Regions from separate parts of the Micromonospora sp. NPDC048063 genome, predicted to be linked through region 3. Evidence: riboswitches for the same ligand, from Rfam matches in the RefSeq annotation. Region 3 holds a riboswitch; each other region holds the start of a gene.

Region 1 (9,569 bases), on a different contig from region 3:
CGGTGCGGCGCCTGGATGCAGGCGACGGTGGGGCCCCGGGCCCCGGGCGCCGGCGGTTGGCGGAGCGTCGGCCGCCCCGGGGACGGGGCGGGCGGTAGGGTGTCCGGCATGGCTGACCGGTCGTCGGCCCTGGGCCGTCCCTTCTGGACATTCTGGACCGCCGCCGCCCTGGCCAACCTGGGCGACGGCATCCGCGTGGCGGCGTTCCCGCTCCTCGCCGCCGCGCTGAGCGACGACCCGGTGGCGGTGGCCGCCGTGGCCGCGGCGCAGTTCCTGCCCTGGTTGGTCACCGGCCTGTTCGCCGGAGCGCTCGCGGACCGCAGGGGAGCCCGGGAGATCATCGCCGCCGCCGACGTGGGCCGGGTCCTGGTCCTGTCGACGTTGGCCCTGGCCGTCGCGGTGGGCAGGGCGCCGATCGGCCTCGTTGTCGTCGCCGCGTTCCTGCTCGGCGTCGGCGAGACCCTGCGCGACACCGCCGCCCAGACCGCCGTTCCCCGACTGGTGGACGACGCGCAGCTGGAGAAGGCCAACGGTCGTCTCGTGGCGGGCGAGATCGTGGGCAACGAGTTCGTCGGCCCGCCGGTCGGCGCGCTTCTGTTCATCGCGGGGGCGGCACTGCCGTTCGCCGTCAACGGCGCCTCCCTCGCGTTGGCCGTCATGCTCGTGCTGTCCCTGCCGCTGACCCTCGCCCGCCCGGCCCCGGGAGCCGCCGCCGGCGAGCCGTCCGGCGGCGCGGCCGCCCCCGCGCGGGACGGGGCGCTCGCCGGGCTGCGGTGGCTGGCCCGGCAGTCCGTGCTCCGTACGCTCGTGCTCGTCGGCGCGGCCGTCGCCGCCGCGGACAGCGCCTGGTTCGCGATCTTCGTGTTGTACGCGCGGGACAGCCTCGGCCTCGGCGCGCTCGGCTTCGGCCTGCTGCTGGCCACCGGCGCGGGCGGCGGCCTCGCCGGCTCCCTCGTCGCCGACCGGCTGATCGCCCGCTTCCGGCACCGGCACGTGCTGACGTGGTCGATGGCGGTCACCGCCGGCGCGCCGGCGCTCCTGGTCGTCGCGCCGCACCGGGTCGCCGCCGTGGCCGTCGTCGTCAGCACCAGCGCGGCGTTCGCCGTCCTCAACGTGGCCGCGCTGTCGCTCCGGCAGCGCCTCGTGCCCGGCGACCTGCTCGGCCGGGTGGTCGCCGCCTCCCGGGTCCTCACCTACGGTTGCACCGCGCTGGGGGCACTCGCCGGCGGCGCGCTGGCCGCCGGCCTGGGCCTGGACGCGCCGTTCCTGCTCAGCGGCGCCGTCGCGGTGGCAGCGACCGTCGCCTGGAGCGTCGCGTCCCGGCCCTCCGCGCCGGCCGACCCGGCCTGACGGAGGCGTTGTCCCCCACCGCCCCGGCGACCCGGCCGGCGGGCGCGAACGGTCGGCTCACCAGCAGGGCCGTGCCTGTCGTCAGCCGCGCCCGCGACGTCCGAGTCCGACGAGCCGGGCCACGAGGACGGCGGCGCAGCCGAGCGTCGCGGTGACCAGCAGCACCATGAACGTCGGATAGATGTACGCCACCTGGATCCAGGCGACGTCGCGACCCCGGTAGAGCCAACCGACCACCCGGTGGATCGAGGCGAGCAGCGGCAGCGGCGCGAGCAGCGGAAGCAACCGCACCAGCGCCCAGGGGCGTACCGTCCGGCCGGCGGCCCAGCGGCGTGACCGGAGCACGCCCCGGCCGGCGAGTGCGGCGGAGGCGACCGCCAGCACCAGCAGCACGGCGTCGACGACCACGAGCGGCGTGCCCGCCGAGGGCGCCGACGTTCCCTCGACCAGCGCGATGAGCCGCTCGGCGAGGGCCGACGCGTGGCCGTACGCCAGTCCGGTGTTCGCCATGACCGCGACCCCGTAGCCGGACGCGGGCAGCAGCGCCTGGTACGCCGTCGAGGTGAACAGGTCACCGCTGTGCGCGATCATCGGCGCCCCCGACCCGGTCTTCTCCACGAACCAGCCGAGGGCGTAGGAGGTGGAGACCGCGGACGGGTGGTGCAGCGTGGCGAGGCCCGCCGGGGAGACGACCGCCGTGCCCTCCGGACCGCGGCCCTGGTTGCCCTGCGCGATCAGCCACGCCGCCATGTCGTGCGCCGAGCTGAGCACCCCGCCGGAGCCGTTGCCGAAGGCCGGCGGCTCGGGCAGGGCGACCGGTCTGCCGAGGACCATGAGGTGGCCGCGCGCGCTCGACGGCAGGTCGGCGGCCACGTCGAGGGTGCGACTGTCGGTCATGCCGAGCGGGGCGAAGACCCGCGTCCGCAGGTACTCGTCGAACGGCAGCCCGCTGACCACCTCGACCAGTCGCGCGGCCACCTGGAAGTTCGGGTTGTGGTACTCCCACCTCGTGCCGGGGGCGGCGGCCAACCGGGCCGTACGCATCCCCGCGACGGCCTCCCGCAGCGAACCCGGCTGCCGCCTGCTGAACGCGGGGAACGTCGTGTCCGACATCCCGGAGGTCTGGTCGAGCAGCTGCCGCACGGTGATCCGGGCCGCCCGGGGGTCGTCCATCGTGAACTCCGGCAGGTGCCGGTGGACCGGGCCGTCGAGTTCCACCCGGCCCGCCTCGATCAGCTGCATCACGGCGAGGGCGGTGAACGACTTGCTCACCGACGCCACGGCCATCGGGGTGCGCGCCGTGATCGGGTCGCCGGCGGGGGTGTGGCCGTACCCGGCGGCGTGCACCACCGCGGTCCCCCGGGTGACGGCCACCGCGACGCCGGGCAGCCCGGTGGCGTCGCGGTACTGGCGGACGGCGGCGTCGACGGCGGCGGCGTCGATCCCGACCGGGGGCGCGGCCGGGGCTGCCGGGGCGGGCGACCCGGCGAGCGCCACCGTACCGGCCAGGACGAGGAGTCGCGTGATCATGGTCGGAGTCTCGGCCGGTCGCGGACCCCGCACATCGGATCGTGGTCCGAACCCGGGATCGGACCGTGGTCCGACGCCCGGCGGCCGGCCGGTGGATACGGTGATCCGGTGGTCACCTCGGGGCGGCTCGGGCTGCGGCAGTTGATGGCGTTCGACGCGCTGGTGGGCGTCGCCCTCGTGCTCCTCACGGTGTTCCGGACGCCCGGCGCCCCGGCGCTCGCCGGTGGCCTGGCGGTGCTGTTCGGGGCTCCGCTCGCCGTCCGCCGGCGCTGGCCGGCGCCGGTGCTCGCCGTCGTGGTGCCGGCGGGGGCGGTGGCGGTCGCCGTCGGGGCGGCCGGCGACGCGGTGGTGTTCGCGGTCGCGTTCGCGCTCTACCCGGTCGCGCTGGTCACCTCCACCCGGGAGGGCGTGTCGGCGCTCGTCGTGGTGCTGGCCGCCCTCACGGGCGCGGGGCTGGCGGGCGGCACGGTCCCCGGGCTGCCGATCGTCCCGACCCGGGCGGGGGAGGAGTCGTTCGCCGCCACGCCGGTCCCGGTCCTGCTCTACGCCGCGACCGTCGTCGCCGCTTCGTGGGCGCTCGCCCGCGCGGTGCGCGCCCGTCGACGTCACGTCGCCCAACTCGCCGCGTCGCGTGCCGACCAGGCGGTGGCCGAGGAACGGTTGCGCATCGCCCGGGACATCCACGACGTGGTCGGGCACAGCCTCAGCCTGATCGCCATGAAGGCGGCCGTCGCCAACCACCTGGCGGACAGCCATCCCGAGCAGGGCCGGGCCGCCCTGGGCACGATCGAGCGGGTCAGCCGGAGCGCGCTCGACGACATCCGGGTCGTGCTCGGCGCGCTGCGCGACCCGGCCGACACCGCGCCGAGCTTCGCCGAACTCGACCGGCTGGTCGAGGCCGTCCGGTCCGCCGGTGTCACCGTCGACGTCGACCGGGCGACCGACCTGACCCGGGTGCCCGCGGCCGTGCAGGCCTCGGCGTACCGCATCGTGCAGGAGGCACTCACCAACGTGCTGCGCCACGCCGGCCCGACCCGCTGTCGGCTCGCCGTGGCGGTCGAGCCCGGGGCGCTGGCCGTCGCCGTCGTCGACGACGGGGGGTCGGGGCGCGCCGTCGGGCCGCCCGGCCATGGGCTGCGGGGCATGCGCGAGCGGGCCGTGATGCACGGCGGCACCCTGGCGGCCGGCGTCGAGCCCGGCGGCGGCTTCGCCGTGCGCGCCCGGCTGCCGTTCACCCCGGCGGTGCCGGACGATGGGTGAGCCCGTACGCGTGCTCCTGGCCGACGACGACGTGCTGCTGCGCGGCACCCTCCGGCTGCTGGTCGATGCCACCCCGGGAATGACCGTGGTGGCCGAGGCGGGCACCGGGCGGGCGGCCGTCGAACTCGCGAGGACGCACTCGCCCGAGGTGGTGCTGATGGACGTCCGGATGCCCGAGATGGACGGCATCACCGCCACCGAGCAGGTCACCGCCGGCCGGGACGCGCCCCGGGTGCTCGTCCTCACCACCTTCGGCCTCGACGACTACGTGTACCGGGCGCTGCGGGCCGGGGCGAGCGGCTTCCTGCTCAAGGACACGTCCCCCGTACGGCTGCTCGACGCGATCAGGGTGGTCGCCGCGGGCGAGGCGCTGCTGGCCCCCAGCGTCACCCGTCGGCTCATCGCCGAGTTCACCCGGATGCCGGCGGCCCGACGGGTGCCGGGACGGCTCGACGGGGTGACCCCACGGGAGCGGGAGGTGTTGACGTTGATCACCCGTGGGATGTCCAACACCGAGATCGAGCAGCACCTGCACCTCAGCCGGGGCACCGTCAAGACGCACATCGGCCGGTTGCTGACGAAGCTGGGCGTCCGCGACCGGGCGCAACTGGTGATCGCGGGCTACGAGTCGGGGCTCGCCGACCGGTGAGGTTCGGTCGACCGTCGTGAGCGCCGCGCCGCGCCGGCCCGGCGGGGCCGGCGTCCGATCCCGTCGCGTTGACCTGGGGACCGGGGGTGTGGCAGCATTCGCGGCCTGACGGCAGTGAAGGAAGCCGGTGTGATTCCGGCGCGGTCCCGCCACTGTCACCGGGGAGCGATCCCCCCTCGTGAGTCACGGCCGTGCGTGCGCGGTTGGAAGACCGGGGGTGAGCGTCGATCCGGGAGCCAGGATACTTCGGCCGTCGGGAGTGACCCCAGGGCGTGGACACCCGAGGAGGACCCGATGACGCACCGCGTCTCCGCCATCGACGATCATCGTCGCATCGTGCCCGGCCGCCACAGCGCGCCGGCGAGCAGCCGTATTTCCGCAGCCCCGTCCGGCCGCCGCGGCGCGCGTCCGGCCGACCGTGGTGTGCCCGCCCCCGGTCGTCCCGCAGCGGTCGGGCGCGTCGCCCGTCCCTGACGCCCGCACCGCGCCGCCCGACCCCGTCGGCCCGCCGGTGAGCCGCTTCCCGGCCCGCCGTACCCGCTGAACCGCGCCCACCCCTCGTACCGCCCGATCGTCCTCGCGTCGATCCGGGCGTCACTCTCCGGAGCCGTCCGTGCGCATCCTGCTGCTGTCCACCGCCGACACCGACCTGCTCGCCGCCCGCGCCAGCGGCGCCGACTACCGACTCGCCAACCCCGCCCGGGTCGCCGCCGACGCCGTGCCCGCGCTGCTCGACGGCGTGGACCTCGCGGTCGTACGCCTGCTCGGCGGCCGGCAGGCGTGGCCGGACGGGCTCGCCACGGTGCTGGCCTCCGGCGTGCCCACGGTCGTGCTCAGCGGCGAGGCCGCGCCGGACGCGGACCTGATGGCGGCCTCCACCGTCCCCGCCGGCGTGGCCACCCAGGCGCTGGCCTACCTGGTCGAGGGCGGCCCGGAGAACCTCGCCCAGCTCGCCCGCTTCCTCTCCGACACGGTGCTGCTCACCGGCGAGGGGTTCGCCCCGCCCGCGTCGACCCCGACGTACGGCGTCCACGGCGACCGTCCCGCGCGGCCCGACCGGCCGACCGTGGGGATCGTCTTCTACCGGGCGCACTCCCTCGCCGGCAACACCGGCTTCGTCGACACCCTCGCCGACGCCGTCGACGCGGCCGGCGGCAACCCGCTGCCGATCTTCTGCGGCTCGCTGCGCGGCCTCACCGCCGGCGCGGGCCCGCTGGGCCTCTTCGCCGGCTGCGACGCCCTGCTGGTCACCGTGCTGGCCGCCGGCGGCACGGTCGCCGCCGACGCCTCCGGCGGCGGCGACGAGGACGCCTGGGACGTGGGCGCGCTCGCCGCCCTCGACGTGCCGGTGATCCAGGCGCTCTGCCTCACCAGCACCCGCGAGCAGTGGGCCGGCAGCGACGCCGGACTGTCCCCGCTGGACGCCGCGATGCAGGTGGCCGTCCCCGAGTTCGACGGCCGGATCGTCACCGTGCCGTTCTCGTTCAAGCGGATCGACGCCGACGGGCTCTCCAGCTACGTCGCCGATCCGGAGCGGGCCGCCCGGGTGGCCGGCATCGCCGTGCGGCACGCCCGGCTGCGGCACGTGCCCAACGCCGACAAGCGGCTCGCGGTCGTGCTCAGCTCCTACCCGACGAAGCACTCCCGGGTCGGCAACGCCGTCGGCCTGGACACCCCGGCCTCGGCGGTCCGGCTGCTCGCCGCCCTCGCCGAGGCCGGCTACCACCTCGGCGACGCCCCCGTGCCCGACGACGGGGACGCGCTCATCCACGCCCTCATCGCCGCCGGGGGGCACGACGTCGAGTGGCTCACCCCGGAACAGCTCGCCGCCGCCGAGGCGCGGGTGCCCGGGGCGACGTACCGGCGCTGGTTCGACCAGGCGCCGGCGGAGCTGCGGGAGCGGATGCTCGCCCACTGGGGGGAGCCGCCCGGCGGGCTCTACACCGACGGCGGGGACATCGTGCTGGCCGGGCTGCGCTTCGGCAACGTGGTGCTGCTGATCCAGCCGCCGCGCGGCTTCGGCGAGAACCCGATCGCCATCTACCACGACCCGGACCTGCCGCCGAGCCACCACTACCTGGCCGCGTACCGCTGGCTGGCCGCGCCCGCCACCGACGGCGGCTTCGGCGCGGACGCGGTGGTGCACCTGGGCAAGCACGGCACCCTGGAGTGGCTGCCCGGCAAGGGCCTCGGGCTGGCCGCCGACTGCGCCCCCGACGCCGTCCTCGGCGACCTGCCGCTGGTCTACCCGTTCATCGTCAACGACCCCGGCGAGGGCACCCAGGCCAAGCGCCGCGCGCACGCCGTCGTCGTCGACCACCTGGTGCCGCCGATGGCCCGCGCCGAGACGTACGGCGACCTGGCGAAGCTGGAGCAACTCCTCGACGAGTACGCCACCGTGCAGGCGCTCGACCCCGCCAAGGTGCCCACCGTGCAGGCGCAGATCTGGGCCCTGGTGCGCGCCGCGGAGCTGCACCACGACCTGCACGCCGAGGACATGCCGGCCGCCGAGGACTTCGACGACTTCGTGCTGCACCTCGATGGGTACCTCTGCGAGGTCAAGGACGTGCAGATCCGCGACGGCCTGCACATCCTCGCCGCCGCGCCCACCGGCGAGCCCCGGGTCAACCTCGTCCTCGCCGTGCTGCGCGCCCCGCAGGTCTGGGGCGGCGCCCGCGCCCTGCCCGGCCTGCGCCAGGCCCTCGCCGCCGCGTACGGGCTCGACGAGCAGGCGCTGCTCGCCGCGCCGGGGGAGCGGCTGGCCGTGCCCGAGGCGCTGACCGACACCGTCGACGGGCCGGCCGGCACCGCCGCCGACGCCGTCGACCTGATCGAGGCCCTCGCGCGCCGGCTGGTCGTCGGCATGGAGACCCTCGGCTGGGACGCCGACAAGGTCGACGCCGTGGTCGAGGAGGTCACCGGCCGGGCCGTCCCGGACGCCGCCGCCGTGCTCCGCTTCGCCGCCACCGAGCTGGTGCCCCGGCTGGACCGTACGACCGACGAGATCGACCGGGTGGTGGGTGCGCTCGACGGGCGGTTCGTGCCGCCCGGCCCGTCCGGCTCGCCCACCCGGGGCCTGGTCAACGTGCTCCCCACCGGCCGGAACTTCTACTCCGTCGACCCCAAGGCGATCCCCAGCCGCAACGCCTGGGATGTCGGGGTGGCCCTGGCCGACTCGCTGCTCGCCCGGCACCTCGCCGACACCGGCGAGTACCCGCGCTCCGTCGGCCTGACCGTCTGGGGCACCAGCGCCATGCGCACCCAGGGCGACGACGTCGCCGAGGTGCTCGCGCTGCTCGGCTGCCGTCCCACCTGGGACGACCGCTCCCGCCGGGTCACCGGCGTGGAGGTGGTGCCGCCGGCCGAGCTGGGCCGCCCCCGCGTCGACGTCACCGTGCGGATCTCCGGCTTCTTCCGGGACGCCTTCCCGCACGTGGTCGCGCTCATCGACGACGCGGTGCGGTTGGTCGCCGCCCTGGAGGAGCCCGCCGAGCAGAACTTCGTCCGCGCGCACGTCGCCGCCGACCTCGCCGAGCACGGCGACGAGCGGCGGGCCACCGCCCGCGTCTTCGGCTCCAAGCCGGGCGCGTACGGGGCCGGGCTGCTGCCGCTGATCGACTCCCGCAACTGGCGCAGCGACGCCGACCTCGCCGAGGTGTACGCCGTCTGGGGCGGCTACGCCTACGGCCGGGGGCTGGACGGGCGGGAGGCGCGCGCCGACATGGAACGCTCCTTCGCCCGGATCGCGGTGGCGGTGAAGAACCAGGACACCCGCGAGCACGACATCGTCGACTCCGACGACTACTTCCAGTACCACGGCGGGATGGTGGCGATGGTCCGTCACCTCACCGGCGCCGCCCCGGCCGCGTACGTGGGCGACTCGGCGATGCCGCACGACGTGCGTACCCGCACCCTCGGCGAGGAGACCCGGCGGGTGTTCCGGGCCCGGGTGGTCAACCCGAAGTGGATCGCCGCGATGCGCCGGCACGGCTACAAGGGCGCGTTCGAGCTGGCCGCCACCGTGGACTACCTGTTCGGCTACGACGCCACCGCCGGCGTCGTCGACGACTGGATGTACGAGCACCTGGCCGCCGCGTACGTCTTCGACGAGACCACCCGGGAGTTCCTGGAGCAGTCGAACCCGTGGGCGCTGCGCGGCATCACCGAGCGGCTGCTCGAGGCGGCCGACCGGGGCCTGTGGGCCGAGCCCGAGCCGACCACCCTGGACCGGCTCCGCGAGACGTACCTGGCCAGCGAGGGCGACCTGGAGGACCGGCAGTGAGCGCGAGGAGTGAGCCGGTCCTGCGAGCCCCGCAGTCGCGAACGGAAAACGACACAGTGACCACCTACCCGTTCAGCGCGGTGCTGGGCATGGACGACATGCGGCTCGCCCTGCTGCTCAACGCGGTTTCCCCGGCGATCGGCGGGGTGCTCGTCCGCGGCGAGAAGGGCACCGCCAAGTCGACGGCCGTGCGGGCCCTGGCCGCGCTGCTGCCGCCCGTGGAGCGGGTGGCCGGCTGCCGCTTCGCCTGCGACCCGGCCGCCCCCGACCCGTCCTGCCCGGACGGCCCGCACCCCGACGCGCCGGCGGCCGAGCGGCGTCCCGCCCGGCTGGTGGAGCTGCCGGTCGGCGCGGCCGAGGACCGGGTGGTCGGCTCGCTCGACTTGGAGAAGGCGCTCGGCGAGGGCGTCCGCGCCTTCGAGCCGGGCCTGCTCGCCGCCGCCCACCGCGGCGTGCTCTACGTCGACGAGGTCAACCTGCTCCACGACCACCTGGTCG
Region 2 (9,569 bases), on a different contig from region 3:
GGCTGAGCCGCTGGCTACGGCCACCGCACCGGCAGCTCGCCCTGATCGACCGGACCCCCGAGCAGTACGCCCTGTCGATGCTGCTCTCCGCGCTGATCGGGCTCGCCGCCCCGACGCTGCTCGGGGGCACCCTCCTCGCCGTCGGCGTACGGCTGCCGGTGGTCGTGCCCGTGCTCGGCAGCCTCGGGCTGGCGCTGCTCTGCGCCTTGGTCGCGCACCGGGCGGTGCTGGACCGGGCGGACAGGGCCCGCGACGAGTTCCGCCAGGCTGTCTGCACCTACCTGGACCTGGTCGCGTTGCAGCTCGCCGCCGCCCACGGGCCGGTGCAGTCGCTGGAACGGGCGGCGGCGGTCTGCGACGGCTGGGTCTTCGACCGCATCTCCGAGGCGCTGCGGATCGCCCAGATGCAGATGCACTCGCCCTGGGACGAACTGCGCGACCTCGCCGAGCGCATCGGCATCCCGGAGCTGGGCGACGTTGGGGCGATCATGCGCTCCTCCGGCAGCGAGGGCGCGCAGGTGCACGAGACCCTGCGCAGCCGCGCGGACTCACTACGCGACCAGATCCGCACCGACAACCTGGCCCGGGCCGAGGGGGTGACCAGCCGCCTCGACATCCCCGGGGCGCTGCTCGTCTTCGTCCTGCTCGGCTTCGCCGTCTACCCGTTCATCGCCCGCCTCTGATCCGACCCCGAGAGAAGGAGCTCGTCATGTCCGTCATCACCTACCTGCACGTCGCGCTGGCGGCGCGGCTGGCCGAGCTGCGCCGCGACGGCGAACGGGGGGACAGCCCCGTACCCACCGCCGTGATCATCTTCGGCCTGGTCGCCGTCGCGATGGCGGTCACCGCCGCCGCCCTCGGCGCGGCCAACGACTGGATGGACAACATCCCGAAGCACCAGGACCCGAAGTAGCCCTGATCCGTGAGCCGCGCAGACTCCTCGCCGGGGCGCCGGGCGGTCACCGCCGCCCGGTGCCCTGCCCTGGCCGCCGCCCGGCCGCCCGCACCAGCCGCCGCCCGCCGCCCCGGTCCAGCCGCCGCTCGGCGCCCCGGCCTGGCCGTCGCCCGGCGTTTGGCAGCCGGCGGGACCGACCGGGGGGCCAACCCGGTCGAGCTGGCGGTGGCGATGCCGGCGATCCTGCTGCTGCTCTTCGCCTCGATCCAGACCGCCGCCTGGTTCGTCGCCCGGTCCACCGCGCTGAACGCCGCGCAGAGCGCCGTCAACGCGCAACGGCTGCACCAGGCGCCGCCCGGGGCCGGCGAGGCCCGGGCCACCCGGTTCCTGCGGGCCGCCGGCGGCTGGCTCGTCGACTGGGACAAGCCCGCCCCGAGCTGCGAGAGCACCAGGACCGAGGTGACCTGCACGGTGCGCGGTCGCTCCCTGTCGGTCGTCCCCGGGGTCGACTTCCCGGTGCGGCAGACCGCCCACGGGACGGTGGAACGGTGGACCACGCCGTGAGCCGTACCGCCGAGCGTGGCTCGGTCTCGATCGAGGTGGCGGTGCTCGCCCCGGCCTTCATCGCGCTGATCGTGCTGGCCGGGGTCACGGGGCGTACCGCCGTGGCGGCCGAGGCGATCGAGGCCGCCGCCCACGACGCCGCCCGCGCCGCGTCGATCTCCCGGGACGCCCGCACCGCCCGTGCGGAGGCGCGGGACGCGGCCCGCCGGCAGCTCGACTGGCGGGGCCTGGACTGCGCGGGCAGCCCGGAGGTGACCTTCAGCGGCGCGGTACGCGGCAGGCCCACCACCCTCGACGCGGCGTTCCGCAGCCCCGCCGGGCAGGACGCCTCGGTCACCGTGCGGATCGCCTGCACCGTCTCCTACCGGGACCTGCACCTGTCCGTCCTGCCGGGGATGCCCGCCGGCACGCGGGTGTCGGCGAGCTTCACCTCGCCGCTGGACCGCTACCGGAGCCGGCGATGACCGCCGGTCGGGTCTGGCCGGCTCCCGCCACCCCCGGCGACGAGGGGCGGGTGAGCGTCTTCCTCGCGGTGGCGATGGTCGGGATCCTCGCCGTCATCGGCATGGCCTTCGACGGCGCCGGCCAACTGCGCACGTTGCAGCGGGCCGACAACCTCGCGGCCGAGGCCGCCCGGGCCGGCGGTCAGGCCATCGACCGGGCCACCGCCATCGAGGGCGGGCCCACCCGGATCAACCGGCCGCAGGCCCGCCGGGCCGTCGCCGACTACCTCGCCGCCGCCGGCGCCGCCGACCACACCGTCAGCTTCCCGGTCGTCGACGGGGAGACCCGGGTCCGCGTACGCGTCACCGTCACCCACCACAGAGCCATGCTCGGCCTGTTCGGCTTCGACGAGACCGTCACCGTCTCCGGCGAGGCGAGCGCGCGGCCGCTCACCGGAGCACCGTAGGAAGGAAGGCAGCCATGGCCGCTTCGGGTCGTTCCGTCGTACGGCGGACCGGACGGATCCTGACCGGGTTCGGCGCGCTCGTCGTGCTCTGCGCGGTGCTGGTCGGCGCGCCGGTGGCGCTGCTCGCTCTCGCCGGCAACCCGCTGCCCGACCACCTGCCCACCGTCGGGGAGATCGGCGCGACGCTGACCAGCCGCGACGACGGGCGCCTCTTCCTGCGCGCGCTGGCGCTGGCCGGGTGGTTCGGGTGGGCGACGTTCGCCTTCTCCGTGCTGGTGGAACTCTGCGCGCAGGCGCTGCGCCGGCCGGCACCCCGGCTGCCGGGCATGAGCCGCCAGCAGCGGGCCGCCGCCGCCCTGGTCGGGTCGGTCGCGCTGATCATCGCGGCCAGCCCGGCGGCGAGCGCGGCGACGGCGATCGCCGGCCCGTACGCCCTGCCGGCAGCGCCGATCGCAAACGCGCCGATGGCTGTTCCGCCACAGGCCACCTGGCCGGCCTCGGCGGCGCAGCCTGCTCCGGCGGCCTCGGCCGACGGGGCGGTGGTCTACCGGGTGGCCCGGGGCGACCACCTGGGCAGGGTCGCCGAGCGCTACCTCGACGACTTCGACGACTACCGTGAACTGGCCGCGCTGAACCGTATCGACGACCCGGACCGGATCCACCCGGGCCAGTTGCTGAAGCTCCCGCAGGAGGCCGAGGACCGGGGTGCCCGCCGGCACGCCACCGGCCGCCTCGTCGCCCGGCCCACCGCACCCCTGCCGGCCCGGCCGGCCCCGCAGCCCACCCCTGAACAGGTCACCCCGGAGCGGGCGACACCCCCGCCCCCGGCGCAGGCCCCGGCGCCGCCGCCGGCCGACGCGACCGGCGACGAGGCCCCGACACTGACGGTCGGAGCGGCCCGGGCCGGCGAGCCCGACCGCGTGAACCGACCACTCGCGGTCTCCGCCGTCCTCGCGGTGGCGAGCATCGTCGGCGCGCAATTCGGCGCGGTCCTTGGCCTGCGCGGCCGCCCCGCCCGCGTACCGGCAGGCGCGGCCCGCACCGCCACCACATGCCGTCGAGGCACCGGGGGTGCCGGGCGGGACGGAGGCAGCCGCAGCGGAAGCGGACGCGCGACCGGACGCAAGGCAACCGGACGGGGCCGGACGGCACACGACGGAACCGGACGGGACGCGGCGCCCCGGGGCGCCGGCGCAGCCACCCACACCGGGACGACCGCGATCCCCCGCGACAGCACCACCCCGGGCGGCCACAGCGACGCGCCCACCACCCCCCGCCCGCTGGCCGGCGCCCACGCGGACACCACCCGCGACCCCCTAATCGGCCGCCACCGCCGCCCCTAACCCACCCCCGGACGCCCTCGTTGATCATGAAGTTGTTGCAGCGAAACGCCGATCAGGACGGCAACAACTTCATGATCAACCGGCGTGAGAGATCAACCGGCGTGAGAGATCAACCGGCGTGAGGGGTGGGGCGGTGTGAGGGAGGGGGTGGGGTGGGGTGGGTCAGGGGAGGCGGGTCTCCAGCATGCCGTTGACGATGCGGGTGGGCAGGACCTGCTGGTCGTTGCCGGACGGCCCGTGCACGACCTCGCCGCCGTTGAGCCGGAACGTGCTGCCGTGCCACGGGCAGACCACGCACGCGTGCCCGTCGATTTCCTGCACCTCGCCCTTGCCGAGCGGGCCGCTCTGGTGCGGGCAGCGCTCCAGCATCACGGTGACCTCGTCGCCGTGCCGGTAGAGGATCACCGAGACGTCGTCGATCTCCCGGGTGATCAGCTTTCGCTGCGGCAGGGCGGACATGTCCGCGATCGAGTGCCAGCCGTCGCTCATCCGGTGCAGCTCGGAGATGCTCTGGTTGACCTGCGCGCCCTGCTTGTACGCCAGGTGCCCGCCGATGTACGCCCCCGTGCTCGCGGCACTGAGCCCGAGGAAGCCGAGCGTACGGCCGAGGTTGTGCCGGCCGGTCATCCGGGCGGCCACGGAGCCGGCGTAGAACGCCAGGCCGATGCTGTTGGAGGCGGCGTGCACCAGGCCGATCCGGCGCTGGTCTCGGGCGAGGGCTGCCCAGTCGTTGAGCCCGGCGACCGCAGCCGGCAGGGCGCTGATGGTGCCCACCGCGCACAGCGTGGTGGCGGCGCGGCGCTGCCCCTGCATAAGGTCCAGCACGGCCGTGCTGAGCCACGCGCCGACCGGCACCTGCACCATCGCCGGGTGCAGCGGGTGCCCCAGCCAGACACCGTGCAGCAGGTCGCGAACGCGCCTTGGGCGGAGGGTGGCCTGGACGGCCCGCTGCAACCGGTCGCCGATCCGGTCCAGCGCGGAGGCCTGCTCGATCTTCGTCATGAGTGCTCGCACCCGTACCGACTTCCCGGCAGGAGCGACCGCAAACCGGTATCCGGTGACGGATCCGCAGCGGTGCGTGACGAGGTTTCTGCCGGCCCGGAACCAGGCGCGCCCGGCCGGATGGGCCCAGCCCTTCCGCGGTGGTGAGGTCAGCGGTCCGGCGACGTCCAGCGGTCGTGGTGGATCGCCTCGGCCAGCGGGCGCTTCTGCCGCCAGCCGTGCCGGGCCAGGTCGGGCACGGCCTCGAAGTGGGTGACCGGCCCGAGGCAGAGCCACGCCACCGGCCGTACGCCGTCGGGGATGCCGAGCAGCTCAGCCAGCCAGGGCTCCCGGTAGAACGACACCCACCCGACGCCGAGCCCCTCGGCGGTGGCGGCCAGCCAGAGGTTCTGGATGGCGAGGCAGGCCGAGTAGAGCCCGGTGTCGGCGATGGCGTGCCGCCCGAGCACGGCGGCGCCACCGCGGGCCGGGTCGTAGGTGACCACCACGGACAGGGTGGACTCCAGCACCCCGTCGATCTTGATGCGGGCGAACCGCTCGGCCGCCTCCCCGTCCAGGGTGGCGGCGAAGGTGTCCCGCTCGGCCTGGACGTGCTCGTGGAACCGGCGCCGCAACTCGGGGTCGCGGACGAGTACGAAGTCCCAGGGCTGGGAGTAGCCAACGCTCGGCGCGGCGTGCGCCGCGGTCAGGACGCGGTGCAGCGTCTCGTCGGGCACCGGTGCCCCGGTGAACTGGCCGCGGACGTCCCGGCGGCGATGAATGACGTCGTAGAGATCCAAGGCAGGCTCCCGCTGCGCTCGGCCCACGCTCGGGGCGTGGGCACCTGACCGCGAGGCCGGTCTTCGGACTCCCGGATCGACGCCTGGCCGTCCGCCTTCCCGGCCCGTGCGGGCCAGTGGCTGCGCTCTCGCGCGTGGACGGTGGCTCCCCGGTCACCGCGGCGGGCCCGTGCCGGATTCGCACCGGCTTCCCGATTCTCCCCGCTCGCGCGGGGCACCTCACATGATCGTGCCGCCCGGCATGCTAGCGCCGCGCCAACCGGACCGGCGCTGCTGGGCCAGTCGGACGCCTGCGTCCGCCGCCCCGCCGCCGCCCGACCGGACCCGTGAGGGCCGGACCCGTGAGGGACCGGACCCGCCAGGGACCGGACCGCCACCCGGATCCGCCACCCGGCCGGACCCGCCAGGGCCGAACCCGCCAGGGGCCGGACCCGCCGGGGATCGGACCGCCGCCCGGATCCGCCGGCCGGGCGGGGAAATCCGGTCGCGGGCCGCGCCGTCCGCGACCAGTGTGGTCCGGGTGTACGCACTCGCCTCCCGCCCGCTGCCGGCCGGCCACCCGGCGGCCCGACTGACCGTCGCCCTCGGCCGACCCCGGGCCGTGCCGCCACCGCTGCTGATGCTGCTGGGCATGCTCTCCACCCAGGTCGGTGCGGCCGTCGCCAAGCAACTCTTCGGCAGCACCAGCGCCGGCGGTACGACCACGCTGCGGCTCGGCTTCGCCGCGCTGATCCTGCTGCTCGTGGCCCGGCCCGGGCTGCGGCTGGGCTGGCGCGCCGCCGGCCTGGTCGGGGCGTTCGGGCTCACCCTGGCGCTGATGAACCTCGCCTTCTACGCGGCGCTGCACCGGGTGCCGCTCGGCGTGGCGGTCACCATCGGGTTCGCGGGGCCGCTGCTGGTGTCGCTCGCCGGCAGCCGCCGGCCCGCCGACGTGGCGTGGGCGGTCCTGGCGGGCGGCGGGGTGCTGCTGATCAGCGGGCTCGGCGGGACCGGGGTGGACCGGGTGGGGCTGCTGTTGTGCGTCGCCATCGCGGTCGGCTGGGCCGGGTACGTGCTGCTCGGCAAGGCGGTCAGCGCCCGCGTGCCGGGCAGCCGGGGCCTAGCGCTGGGAATGGCCGTCGCCGCGCTCGCCGTACTGCCGTTCGGGGTCGCCGGCAGCGGCACGGCGCTGCTCGACCCGTGGACCCTCGCGCTGGGCGTCGTGGTGGCACTGCTGTCGTCGGTGCTGCCGTACTCGGCCGAACTGGCCGCGCTGCGCCGGATGCCGGCCCGGGTCTTCGCGATCCTGCTCAGCCTGGAGCCGGCGATCGGCGCGCTGGTCGGGCTGGTCCTGCTGGGCGAGCTGCTGGCCTGGCCGCAGGCGGCCGGGGTGGCGTGCGTGGTCGGCGCCGCGCTGGGCGCGACCCTGGTCCGGCCCGGCGCCGCGAAGGCGCGCTGACGCCCCCTGGCGCCGTCGGCACCACCGGGGCATGCTGTGCCGATGGGCGTACGCGTCGAGCACGACGGGCCGGTGACCACGGTGATCCTGGACCGCCCGGCGGCCCGCAACGCGGTCGACGGGCCGACGGCCCGGGCCCTGGCCGACGCGTTCCGCGCCTTCGAGGCCGACCCCGACGCGGCGGTGGCCGTGCTCTGGGGCGCCGGCGGCACGTTCTGCGCGGGGGCCGACCTGAAGGCGATCGGCACCCCGAGCGGCAACCGGGTCGAGCCGGAGGGGGACGGCCCGATGGGCCCGACCCGGATGACGCTCGGCAAGCCGGTGATCGCCGCGATCTCCGGTCACGCCGTGGCCGGCGGGTTGGAGCTGGCGCTCTGGTGCGACCTGCGGGTCGCCGAGTCCGACGCGGTCCTCGGGGTGTTCTGCCGGCGCTGGGGGGTGCCGCTGATCGACGGGGGGACGGTCCGGCTGCCCCGGCTGATCGGCGAGAGCCGGGCGATGGACCTGATCCTCACCGGCCGGCCGGTGCCGGCCGAGGAGGCGTACGCGATGGGGCTGGTGAACCGGCTGGTCGCCCCGGGTGAGGCGCGGGCGGCGGCCGAGCGGCTGGCGGCCGAGATCGCCCGGCACCCGCAGACCTGCCTGCGCAACGACCGGGCCGCCGTGCTGGCCGGCACCGGCCAGCCGGAGCCGGCGGCGCTGGCGACCGAGCTGGCGTACGGGATGGGCTCGCTCGCCGCCGACGCGGCGGCCGGGGCGGCCCGGTTCGCCGCCGGCGCCGGGCGGCACGGCGCGGCCGTCTAGCGCGGGCGCGGCGGCGCGACCGTCTAGCGCAGGTGCCGCAGCGCGTCCTCGATGGCCCGGTGGAACGTCGGGTAGGCGTAGATCATGTGCCGGAGCCGGGCCAGCGGCACAGCCGCGTGCACCGCCACCACCAGCCCGGAGAGCACCTCGCCGCCGGCCGGCCCGACCGACGTCGCGCCGATCAGCACGCCCTGGTCGGCGTCGGCGACCAGCTTGACGAAGCCCTCGTTGCCGCTCCGGTGGATCCAGCCGCGCGCCGACGACGGCAGCTCGGCGAGGCCGACCTGCACGTTGATCCCGCGCTCGCGGGCCTGCCGTTCGGTGAGGCCGACCGCGCCGATCTCGGGGTCGGTGAAGGTGACCCGGGGCAGCGCGCGGTAGTCGGCGCGCGGCACCGCGCCGGCGGAGGCGCCCGACCCGGTGGTGCCGGACGCGCTGACCGCGCCGGCCGCGCCGCCCGTCACGCGGGCGGTGCCGCTGGCGTCCGGCCCGCCGTCGGCGCGCCGGGCGTGGTCGAGCACGTCGGCGACGACGATCCCCGCCTGGTACATGGCGACGTGGGTGAACGCGCCCTCCCCGGTGACGTCGCCGACCGCCCATATCCCGTCGGTGACGCGCAGCCGGTCGTCGACGGCCAGGTACCGCTGGCCGGCGTCCACCCCGACGGTGTCCAGGCCCAACTCGTCGAGGTGGGCGCGGCGGCCGGTCACCACCAGCAGCCGCTGCCCGGTGAACTCCGCCCCGTCGGCCCCGTGCAGCGTGAAGCCGCGCCCGTCGTGGCGGACCCGCTCCGCCCGTACGCCGGTGTGGATCTCCACCCCGTCGGCGCGCAGCGCGGCGGCGGCCACCTCGGACGCCTCCGGCTCCTCGACCGCGAGCACCCGGTCCGCCGCCTCGACGACGGTGACCCGGACGCCGAACCTGGCGAACACCTGGGCCAGCTCCAGGCCGATCGCGCCGCCGCCCAGCACCAGCAGCGACTCCGGCAACTCCTCGACCTCGATCGCCTGGCGGTTGGTCCAGTACGGCGTGTCGGCCAGCCCGTCGACGGGCGGCACGGACGGCTTGGTGCCGGTGCCGAGCACGATCCCGTGCCGGGCCTGGAAGACCCGCTCGCCGACCCGGACCCGGCCGGGGCCGTCGAGGCGGGCGCTGCCCCGGACGAACCGGCCGCCCTTGCCGGTGAAGCGTTCCACGGCGACCGTGTCGTCCCAGGTGTCGGTGGCCTCCTCGCGGATCCGCTTCGCCACGGGCGCCCAGTCGGGCCGGACCTGGGCGGTGCCGGCGAGCCCGTCGACCCGGCGCGCCTCGGCGATCGCGTTGGCAGCCCTGATCATCATCTTGCTCGGGATGCACCCCCAGTACGGGCACTCCCCGCCGACCAGGTCACGCTCGACGCCGACGACGGTCAGCCCGGCCTCGGCGAGCCGCCCGGCCACCTCCTCGCCGCCGACCCCGAGCCCGACCACGACCACGTCCACCAGTTCCGGCTCCGCCATCCCGCCAGCATTCCGCACCACCCGGTCTCCGACCACCCGGCCGGCGCGATATTCGCTGCCCGGGTGGTCGTCGGCCGCCTACGGTGGCCGGATGCGCGCCCGCTTCTCCGCCGTCCACGACTGCTTCGCCGACCTGCTCGCCACCGGCCGGGAGACCGGGGCCGGCCTGGCGGTCTGGTACGACGGGGAGCCGGTCGTCGACATCGTCGGCGGGGAACGGTCGCCGGGGCGGCCGTGGCTGCCGGAGACGCTGGTGAACGTCTACTCGGTCGGCAAGCCGGTCGCCGCGCTCTGCCTGCTGATGCTGGTCGACCGGGGCCGGCTCGACCTGGACG
Region 3 (9,569 bases):
CGGCCCGCGCCGAGCACGCCCGGCAGCGCTGGGTGACGGCCCCGCCGACCGGCTGAACCACCGGCGGCGCCACCCGGCGACCCGGCGGATGACCGGGAGCGCCCTCCACCTACAGAGGATCACTTGCGGGCGGCCCCGGGCCCCTTCTTGCACATCTTTGGCAATTGCGGAATGCTGGCGGCAGCGGCGCTGGAGATCATCTGACCGCGCGACGGGCCGTTCCCGTCGCGCGGCACCGATCCGGCCCGTCGCCGGCCACGCCGCACGCCATCGGCCGCGGTCACGGCCGGCCCACCTCAGGGCCCCGGCGCGGCGAACGCCGGGGTCGTGCGACGAACAGACCGGGAGCATGTGATGGGTACGCCGGTGTCCGTGCGGGTGGCGGCGATGGCCGTCGGCGCTGTCCTGGCCGTGGCGGGCTGCTCGTCCCCGACGAGCACGTCGACGGGCCCGGGCGCGGCCGGCACCCTCGTCGTGGCGACGGCGGGGGAGCCGGAGGCGTTGAACCCCGTGCTCAACTACGGGGTCGACGGCGGCTCGCTGATCTTCGACGGGCTGGTCGAACGCGACGCGCGCAACCAGTTGGTGCCGGCGTTGGCGCGGGAGCTGCCGGCCGTCTCCGCGGACGGCAGGACCGTCACCGTGAAGCTGCGCGACGGGGTGCTGTTCCACGACGGCAGCCCCCTGACCGCCCAGGACGTGGTCTTCACCTACCAGGCGGTGCTGGACCCGAAGGTCGACTCCACGCTCCGCTCCGACCTCGACATGCTCGCCTCGGTCACCGCGCCGGACCCGTCGACCGTGGTGTTCTCCCTGAAGTACGCCTACGCGCCGTTCCCGCAGCGGCTGGCGTTGGGCATCGTGCCGGCCAAGGCGCTGGCCGGGCAGGACGTCAACAAGGCAGAGTTCAACCGCAGGCCGGTGGGCACCGGCCCGTACCGGGTGACGTCGTGGACCCCGGGCGACCGGCTCGTCCTCGCGGCCAACGAGAAGTACTGGGGCGGCAGGCCCGCCAACTCCGGCGTCGTGGTCGCGTTCGTCCCCGACGACAACGTCCGCGCGCAGCGGATGCGGGCGGGCGAGTTCGACGCGGCGGAGCTGGCGCCGAAGCTCGCCGCCGGTTTCGACGGGCTGGCCGGCCACCGGGTGGAGCGGGTGCCCACCGCCGACTACCGGGGCGTGGTGCTGCCGATGGGCAACCCGGTCACCGGCGACCCGGCGGTGCGGCGGGCGCTGAACGCGGCGGTGGACCGTGCGGCGATGGTCACCGGCCTGCTCGGCGGAGCGGGTGAGCCGGCGTTCGGGCCGGTCCCGCCGTCGTCGGAGTTCGCCGAGCCGTCGATCGTCGGCAAGCCCGCCGCCGACCCGGCCGCCGCGACCGCCGCCCTCGACGCCGCCGGCTGGAAGCCGGGCCCGGACGGCATCCGCGCGAAGGACGGCCGGCGCGCGGCCTTCGCGCTGATGTACCCGGCCACCGACAGCCTGCGCAAGGAACTCGCCCTCGCGGTGACCGCCGACGCGAAGAAGGTCGGCATCGAGATCACCCCGGAGGGCCTGACCTGGGACGCGATCACCCCGCGGATGAAGAGTGACGCGGTGGTCATGGGCTTCGGCACCCCGTACGACCCGGACTTCCTCTCCTACAAGCTGTTTCGCTCCGACTTCGCCGGCCAGGGCTTCTTCAACCCCGGCTCCTACCGGTCCGCCGTTGTGGACAAGGCGTTGCAGGACGCCCGCGACAACGCCGACCCGGCCACCCGCAAGGCCGCGTACGCCACCTTCCAGAAGCAGCTCGCCACCGACCTGCCGTGGGTGTTCCTCACCTACCTCCAGCACACCTACGTCGTGAAGGACGGCCTCGCCGGGGTGACGCCGCGGGTGGAGCCGCACGAGCACGACGTGGCCAACAGCCTCTGGTGGAACATCCACACCTGGACGAGGAAGTGACCGCACCGGCCACCCCCGCCCGCCGCCGACGGCTGGCGGGAGCCGGTGCCGTGGTCCGCCGGCGCCTGCTGGTGGCCGTGCCGATCCTCGCCGCCACCAGCGTCGGCATGTTCGCCCTCGGCGCGGCCTCGCCGATCGACCCCGCCCACCAGTACGCGGGCGCGGCGGCGTTCACCACCAGCGAGGAGAACCTGGCGCAGATCCGCGCCAACTGGGGGGTCGACGACCCGCTGCCGGTGCAGTACCTCCGCTGGGTGGGCAACCTGCTCCAGGGTGACCTGGGCTGGTCGACCAGCCGGCACGAACCCGTCACCTCCGTGCTGGCCGCCCGCGCCGGCTGGACCCTGCTGCTCGTCGGCGCCGCCCTCGCCCTCGTCCTCGTGGCGAGCCTGCTGCTGGGCACCCTGGCCGCGTACCAGCGCGGCGGCTGGTTCGACCGGGTGCTGCGCGCCGGCGCGTACGCGGTGCAGTCCATGCCGGTCTTCTGGATCGGGTTGGCCGCGATCGCCCTGTTCGCCCTGACCCTCGGCTGGCTGCCGGCGGGCGGGCTCACCGACGTCACCGCCACCACCACCGACCCCGCCGACGTGGCCCGGCACCTGGTCCTGCCGGTGACGGTGCTGGCAGTCGCCCAGGCGCCGTGGTTCGTCCTGTTCATCCGCGACGCCGTCGCCGAGAGCCTCCGCGACGACCACGTCCTCGCCGCCCGGGCCCGGGGCCTGCCCGGGCGCACCGTCCTGTTCGGCCACGCCCTGCGCACCGCGCTGCTGCCGTTCCTCACCCTCGTCGGCACCCACCTGCCGGAGCTGATCGGGGGTGCCGTCCTGGTCGAGACCGTGTTCTCCCTGCCCGGTCTCGGCGCGGTGACGGTGCAGGCCGCGCTGGGCAGCGACTTCCCGCTGCTGGCCGCGACCACCCTCGCCACCACCGTCGTGGTGCTGGCCGCGAACCTGGCCACCGACCTCGCCTACTCCGCCGCCGATCCCCGGGTACGCCTCGATGACTGACCTCGCCCGCCCCGCCCGCGTCCGGCGGCCGAAGCCGCGGGCCGGCCGCGCCGGTACCGCCGTCGCCTGGGCCGTGCTCGTCGGCGCGGTCGCCGCCTGCCTGCTCGCCCCCGTCCTGTGGCCGCTCGACGAGAGCGCCGTCGACCTGGCGCGTACCCGGCTCGCGCCCTCGGCCGCGCACCCGGCCGGCACCGACGACCTGGGCCGCGACGTGGCCCACCGCGGCCTCTACGGCCTGCGTGTCTCCCTGCTCGTCGGCGCGGTCGCCGCGCTCGTGGCGACCGTGATCGGTGGTTTCGTCGGGGCGGTCGCCGGCACCCTCGGCGGCTGGGTCGACCGGGCGCTGATGCGGGTGGTCGACACCATCGCGGCGCTGCCGCACCTGCTGCTGGGCATCTTCATCGTCGCGATGCTGCGCCCCAGCCTCGGCGCGGTGATCGTGTCGATCGGGCTGACGCACTGGCTGTCCACCGCCCGCATCGTCCGCTCCGAGCTGCTCAGCCTGCGCACCCGGCCGTTCGTCGACGCCGCGATCGCCGGCGGCGCCAGCCGCGCGCGGGTAATCACCCGGCACCTGCTCCCGCACGTGCTGCCCCGGCTGGCCCTGGCCACCACGCTGATGGTGCCGCACGCCGTCTGGCACGAGACCGCGCTGTCCTTCCTCGGTCTCGGCCTGCCCCCGCACCTGGCCTCCATCGGCAACATGATCAACGACGGGCAGCGCTCCCTGCTCACCGGCGCCTGGTGGGCCAGCCTCGTCCCCGGCCTGCTCCTCGTCGTCGTCACGCTGGCCCTGGCCACCCTCACCGGCCGGTGGCGCGACCGCCTCGACCCGCGCGTACGAGCGGAGCTGAACCTTTGACCACCACCCGCGAGCCCCACGCCGCCACGGCCGGCACCGCCGCCACCGGCGACGCCACGCCCGTCACGGTCGGCAGCGCCGCCTCCACGGTCGGCAGCGCGGCCGGTCCTCGTCCCGCCCTGCTGGAGGTCGACGGGCTGACCGTCCGCTTCCAGCTCCGTGACGCCGTGGTGCGGGCCGTCACCGACCTGCGCCTGACCGTCCACCCCGGCGAACTGGTGGCCGTGGTGGGGGAGTCCGGCTGCGGCAAGTCGGTGCTCGCCCACGCCCTGCTCGGCCTGCTCCCCGGCAACGCCACCGTCTCCGGCCACGCCCGGCTGCGCCCGCCCGGCGGGGACCAGGTCGACCTGATCGGCTGCACCGAGCGCCACCTCGCCCGCGTCGTACGCGGCCGCGCGGTCGGGCTGGTGCCGCAGAGCCCCGCCACCGCGCTGACCCCCGTACGCACCGGCCGGCGGCTGCTGGCAGAGACCCTGCGCGCCCACGGGCACGCCCGCCGCGACGCGCCCTCGGCGGCCGAGCGGGTCGCCGCCGACGTCGGGCTAGACCCCGCCGACCTCGACCGCTACCCCCACGAGCTCTCCGGCGGCATGGCGCAACGCCTGGCCACCGCCCTCGCGCTCGCCCCCGACCCGCCGCTGCTGCTCGCCGACGAACCGACCACGGGCCTCGACCGGCCCCTGGTCGACCACACCCTCGACCTGCTGCGCCGCCGCTGCGACGCCGGCAACGCCGTCCTGCTCATCACCCACGACCTGGCCGCCGCCCGCCGTGTCGCCGACACCGTCGCCGTCATGTACGCCAGCCGGGTCGTCGAGCGCCGGCCCACCGAGGCGCTGTTCGCCGCGCCCGCCCACCCCTACACCGCCGGCCTGCTCGACGCCCTGCCCGAGCGGGCGTTCCGCCCCGTGCCCGGCCACCCGCCGATGCTCACCGACCTGCCCGCCGGCTGCGCCTTCGCCCCGCGCTGCGACCGCGCCACCGACACCTGCCGCACGCCGCCCACCCCGGTCGTGGACGGCTCCGGCCAGGTCGCCTGCCACCACCCGCTGCCCGTCGGAGCGCCGGCATGACCACGACCACGGCCACCCGTCGACACCTCGGCCCGGAGGCGACCGCCACCGCGCTCGCCGCCCACCAGGTCACCGTCGCCTACGGTCGGCAGCGCGTCCTCGACCGCGTCGACCTGCACGTCGCCCCCGGCGAGACGGTCGGGCTGCACGGGCCCTCGGGCAGCGGCAAGTCCACCCTGGCCCGGGTACTCGCCCTGCTGCACGCCCCCGACGCCGGGCACGTCACCCTCGACGGCCACCGGGTCGCCGGAGTCCGCCACCGGCTGCCGGCGGCCGTCCGCACCCGCGTCGCGATCCTGTTCCAGAGCCCACGCGCCGCCACCGACCCGCGGCTCAGCCTCGCGGACATCGTCGCCGAACCGCTCCGCGCCACCGGCGTACCGGCCGAGCAGGCCAGGGCCCACGCGGCCGAGCTGGCCGACCTCGTCGGCCTCACCGCGGACCTGCTCGCCCGCCGCCCGCACGCGGTCAGCGACGGGCAGCTGCAACGGGCCTGCCTCGCCCGGGCGCTCGTGCACCGGCCGGCCTACCTGCTCTGCGACGAGGCCACCGCCATGCTCGACGCCTCCACCCAGGCCCACCTCGCCGCCGTCATCACCGACTACCAGCGGCAGCGCGGCGCCGGGGTCCTGCTGATCACCCACGACCCGGCCCTGATGGCCCGCTGGGCGACCCGGGTCGTCGACCTTCCGCCCCCGCCGGGAGCGTGAACCGCCGCGCGCCGCACCGTCCACAGTGGTGAAGCCGGCCGCTCCATGGCATTCGTCACCGTGGCATTCGGGGCCGGGCGCAGGCTAGGGTGACGCTGCCGTGGTGTTCGGGAAGCCGGTGGAAGACCGGTGCGGCCCTCGCCACTGTGATCGGGAAGTCCGCGGCCCTCGTCGTCAGAGGTCACTGGGCGTGTCGCACGCCTGGGAAGGCCGGCCACGGACGCACCTCCCGTCAGCCAGGAGACCGGCCACGGCACTGCGATGACCCGTCCACGAGGTGCTGGAAGGCGGTCCCGATGCGCGTGCGCGCTGTGCGGTCCACCCTGTCCCGGCGCGTAGCCGCGCCCCTGTCCGTCCTCCTCGTCCTGCTCGGCGCCTGCGCCACGGACGACGACCCCGCCCCGGCATCCGGCGCGCCGGCCACCCTGACCAACTGCGGCACGCCGGTCACCGTCGCCGCCCCGCCCCAGCGGGCGGTGACCCTGAACCAGCCCGCCACCGAGATCATGCTGGCGCTCGGCCTGGCCGACCGCATGGCCGGCACGGCGTACCTGGACGACGCGATCCTGCCGGAGCACGCCGCCGCGTACGCATCGGTGCCGGTGCTGTCCGGAAAGTACCCGGCCAAGGAGAAACTCCTGGAGACGGCGCCGGACTTCGTCTACGCCTCGTTCCACAGCGCCTTCGGCGACGAGGGCGTCGGCGACCGGGCCGCCCTGGCGGGGCTCGGCATCGGCACCTATCTCTCACCCGCCGGGTGCCCGAAGCCGCACCGGCCGGGAAAGCTCACCGTCGAGGACGTGTTCGCCGAGATCCGGGACGTCGCGGCCGTCTTCGGGGTGCCGGAGCGGGCCGAGACGCTCATCGCCGACCACCGCGCCCGGATCGCCGCCGCTGCCGCCAGGCTCGACGGCACGCGGGACGTCTCCGTGCTCTGGTGGGACGCCGGCACCGACGCCCCGAGCGTGGGCGCCTGCTGCGGCAGCCCCAACATGATCATGTCGGCGGTCGGGATCGGCAACGCCTTCGGCGACCTCGCCGGCGGCTGGGCCGACACCAGTTGGGAGAGCGCCGTCGCGCGCGACCCCGACGCGGTCGTGCTGGTCGACGCGACCTGGGACCCGGCCGCCGCGAAGCAGGCGTTCCTGGCCCGGCACCCCACCCTCAAGGACCTGCCCGCGGTGGCCGGGCAGCGGTTCGTCGTCATTCCGTTCTCGTCCACCACCGCCGGGGTGCGGGCGGTGCTCGGCGTCGAGGCGCTCGCCGCGGGGATGGCGCAGCTTCCCGCCCGAGCGGGCCGCTGACCGCCGTGGCGCGCCGTACCGCCGTGGCCCGCCGTCTCGCCGTGGCCCGCCGTCTCGCCGTGCGCGGTCGGGCCGGCGCGGATCCCGGCGCCACTGCCTCCGGGGTCCGGCGCGGCCGGCCCGTCCGTCCCGTCGGCACCGTCGCGCTGCTGGTCACGTTGCTGGCGGTGCTGGTCGTGTCGATCGGGGCGGCCGTCACCGTCGGGCCGGCCGACATCCCCGTGTCGACGGTCTGGGCCGTCGTGGCCGACCGCCTGGGCCTGGCCCACGCCGACGTGCCGCTGCTGCGCGAGCACATCGTCTGGCGGCTGCGCCTGCCCCGGGTGCTCGGCGCCGCAGTGCTGGGCGCCGGGCTGGCGGCCGTCGGGGCGGTGACACAGACCGTCACCCGCAACCCGCTGGCCGACCCGTACCTGCTCGGGGTCTCCTCCGGGGCGTCGCTCGGCGCGGTCGCGGTGCTCGTCCTCGGCGTCGGCGGCGGGGTCGCGGCGCTCACCGGGGGCGCCTTCACCGGCGCGCTGGCCGCGTTCGCCGTCGTGGCGGCGGTGGCCGGCCGGCGGGCCGCGCTGGCGCCCACCCGGGTGGTGCTGGCCGGGGTCGCCGTCGCGCAGCTGTGCGGGGCGGCGACGTCGTTCGTCATCGTCTGGGTCGCCGACCCGCACGCCACGCAGAGCATCACCTTCTGGCTCTCCGGCTCGCTGGCGCGCGTCGACTGGCCCGCCCTGGCCTGGGTGGTACCGGTGCTGGCCGCCGTGCTCGCCCTCGTGGCGGCGCACGCCCGCACGCTCAACGCCTTCGCCTTCGGCGAGGACGCCGCCGAGACCCTCGGCGTGCCCGTCACCCGGGTCCGGTGGCTGCTGCTGGTCGCCACCGCGCTGCTCACCGCGGCGCTGGTCGCCGTCAGCGGCGCGGTGGGTTTCGTCGGGCTGATCCTGCCGCACGCCGCCCGGTTCCTCACCGGCGCGGACCACCGGCGCCTGCTGCCCGTCGTCGTCCTCGCCGGCGCGATCTTCATGGTCTGGGTGGACACCGCCGCGCGGACCCTGTTCGCGCCCCGCGAACTGCCGGTGGGCGTGCTGACGGCGCTGCTCGGGGTGCCCGCCTTCGTGGTCCTGCTGCACCGGGCCCGGCCGGCAGAGTCGCGGCGACCCCGGGGACGGTGGGCCGGGTGCCGGAAGGCGGGCGACTGATGCTCGCCGTCACCGACGTGTCCTGGGCCGTCGCGGCCCGGCGGATCCTCGACGACGTCACCTGCGCCGTGCCGGCGGGCAGCCTCGTCGGGCTGCTCGGCCCCAACGGCTGCGGCAAGACCACCCTGCTGCGGATCGTCGCCCGGCTCGTCGCGCCCGACAACGGGCGGGTCACCATCGGCGGCGACGACGTCGCCACCCTGCCCCGCGCGGCGCTGGCCCGCCGCGCCGCGCTGCTCGCCCAGCACGCCGACACCGACCTGGACCTCACCGTCGAGGAGGTGGTGCTGCTCGGCCGTACCCCGCACCGCCGCTCGCGATGGTCGGACAGCGACGCCGACCGTGCCGCCGCGGCCGACGCGCTGGCCCGGGTCGACCTCGACGGGTACGCCGGCCGCCGCTGGCACACCCTCTCCGGCGGCGAACGGCAGCGGGTCCAGCTGGCCCGCGCGCTCGCCCAGCAACCGCACCTGCTGCTGCTCGACGAGCCCACCAACCACCTCGACATCGGCCACCAGTTGCAACTGCTGCACCTGGTCCGCCGCGCCGGGGTCACCACCCTCGCCGCGCTGCACGACCTCAACCTGGCCGCCATGTTCTGCGACACGGTGGTCGTCCTGGCCGCCGGCCGGGTCGTCACCGCCGGCCCGCCCGCCGAGGTCCTCACTCCCGGGCTGCTCGCCGACGTCTACGGCGTCCAGGCCGACGTGGCGACGCACCCGGGCACCGGTCGGCCCACCATCACCTACCACCCGCCCGCGTCGTGACCCGGCACGTGCCGCCGGGCTCGACCGGGACCAAGGAGTCGGACATGACCGCCACACCGGGCTGTCTGGTCACCGTGTGCCGCGACTGCTGCTGTGGCAGCACCCGCAAACACCCCGCCGTCGACCACGACGCGCAGCTGCGGCGACTGCGGGCCGCGCTGCCGGCGCCGCACCGGGTACGCGTCAGCGCCTGCCTCGACCTCTGCGCGCAGTCCAACCTGGTCGTCGTCCACCCCGCGCCGTCGGCGCGACGGGCCGGCGCGCGGCCGGTCTGGTTCGGTCTCGTCCTGCACGACTCCGTGGTCGACGACATCACCGACTGGGTGCGCGCCGGGGGGCCGGGCGTCGCGCCGCTGCCCGCCACCCTGGAGCTGTCGGTGGTCACCCCGACGCTCCCCACCGGCGGGTGAGACGGCCGGGGCTGCCCGGGCCGTCGTGCCGACGACCTGACTTTCGGCAGTAACGACGCAGGTGGTGGCTTTGTAACCTGGCCCCGTGGCAGGTTGGTGGCGCGGCGGACGGCAGCGGTGGATGCCTTTTCCCCGCTCCGGAGGGCCGCCTTCCGGTGGGCAGGCCGGATCGTGGGTGAAGGTCCTGTCCGACGTGTCGCTCTGGGCGGTCCTGTCGGCGCCGATCGCCTGGGACCTGGTCGTCGCCCCGACCGGCCCGTACGCCGGCTGGCGGCTGGTGGGCTGCCTCCTGCTGATGG

What was found. Region 3 has a riboswitch for cobalamin ahead of ACGFZ2_RS13505 (ABC transporter substrate-binding protein). Riboswitches for the same ligand answer to the same signal wherever they lie in the genome.
Region 1: it holds a riboswitch for cobalamin, as region 3 does, so the genes downstream of both, cobN (cobaltochelatase subunit CobN) here and ACGFZ2_RS13505 (ABC transporter substrate-binding protein) in region 3, are expected to answer to the same signal.
Region 2: it holds a riboswitch for cobalamin, as region 3 does, so the genes downstream of both, bluB (5,6-dimethylbenzimidazole synthase) here and ACGFZ2_RS13505 (ABC transporter substrate-binding protein) in region 3, are expected to answer to the same signal.

Annotation. Positions count from the first base shown of each region.
Region 1 is NZ_JBIDBG010000001.1:97,050-106,618, forward strand. Features, by position in the region: gene ACGFZ2_RS00500 (MFS transporter) at 109-1,350, shown strand; gene ACGFZ2_RS00505 (serine hydrolase domain-containing protein) at 1,432-2,880, opposite strand; gene ACGFZ2_RS00510 (sensor histidine kinase) at 2,989-4,140, shown strand; gene ACGFZ2_RS00515 (response regulator) at 4,133-4,789, shown strand; cobalamin riboswitch at 4,907-5,036, shown strand; gene cobN (cobaltochelatase subunit CobN) at 5,403-9,071, shown strand; partial or broken gene ACGFZ2_RS00525 (VWA domain-containing protein) at 9,068-9,569, shown strand, end outside.
Region 2 is NZ_JBIDBG010000029.1:23,892-33,460, forward strand. Features, by position in the region: gene ACGFZ2_RS33195 (type II secretion system F family protein) at 1-683, shown strand, start outside; gene ACGFZ2_RS33200 (hypothetical protein) at 710-913, shown strand; gene ACGFZ2_RS33205 (TadE family protein) at 983-1,459, shown strand; gene ACGFZ2_RS33210 (TadE/TadG family type IV pilus assembly protein) at 1,444-1,923, shown strand; gene ACGFZ2_RS33215 (pilus assembly protein TadG-related protein) at 1,920-2,369, shown strand; partial or broken gene ACGFZ2_RS33220 (LysM peptidoglycan-binding domain-containing protein) at 2,384-3,430, shown strand; gene ACGFZ2_RS33225 (Rieske 2Fe-2S domain-containing protein) at 3,875-4,714, opposite strand; gene bluB (5,6-dimethylbenzimidazole synthase) at 4,864-5,493, opposite strand; cobalamin riboswitch at 5,530-5,730, opposite strand; gene ACGFZ2_RS33235 (DMT family transporter) at 6,014-6,931, shown strand; gene ACGFZ2_RS33240 (crotonase/enoyl-CoA hydratase family protein) at 6,974-7,735, shown strand; gene ACGFZ2_RS33245 (dihydrolipoyl dehydrogenase family protein) at 7,759-9,234, opposite strand; gene ACGFZ2_RS33250 (serine hydrolase domain-containing protein) at 9,326-9,569, shown strand, end outside.
Region 3 is NZ_JBIDBG010000004.1:362,704-372,272, reverse strand. Features, by position in the region: gene ACGFZ2_RS13535 (hypothetical protein) at 120-284, opposite strand; gene ACGFZ2_RS13530 (ABC transporter substrate-binding protein) at 355-1,947, shown strand; gene ACGFZ2_RS13525 (ABC transporter permease) at 1,917-2,954, shown strand; gene ACGFZ2_RS13520 (ABC transporter permease) at 2,947-3,816, shown strand; gene ACGFZ2_RS13515 (ABC transporter ATP-binding protein) at 3,813-4,889, shown strand; gene ACGFZ2_RS13510 (ABC transporter ATP-binding protein) at 4,886-5,599, shown strand; cobalamin riboswitch at 5,684-5,867, shown strand; gene ACGFZ2_RS13505 (ABC transporter substrate-binding protein) at 5,896-6,903, shown strand; gene ACGFZ2_RS13500 (FecCD family ABC transporter permease) at 6,909-8,093, shown strand; gene ACGFZ2_RS13495 (ABC transporter ATP-binding protein) at 8,093-8,860, shown strand; gene ACGFZ2_RS13490 (hypothetical protein) at 8,905-9,270, shown strand; gene ACGFZ2_RS13485 (sensor histidine kinase) at 9,446-9,569, shown strand, end outside.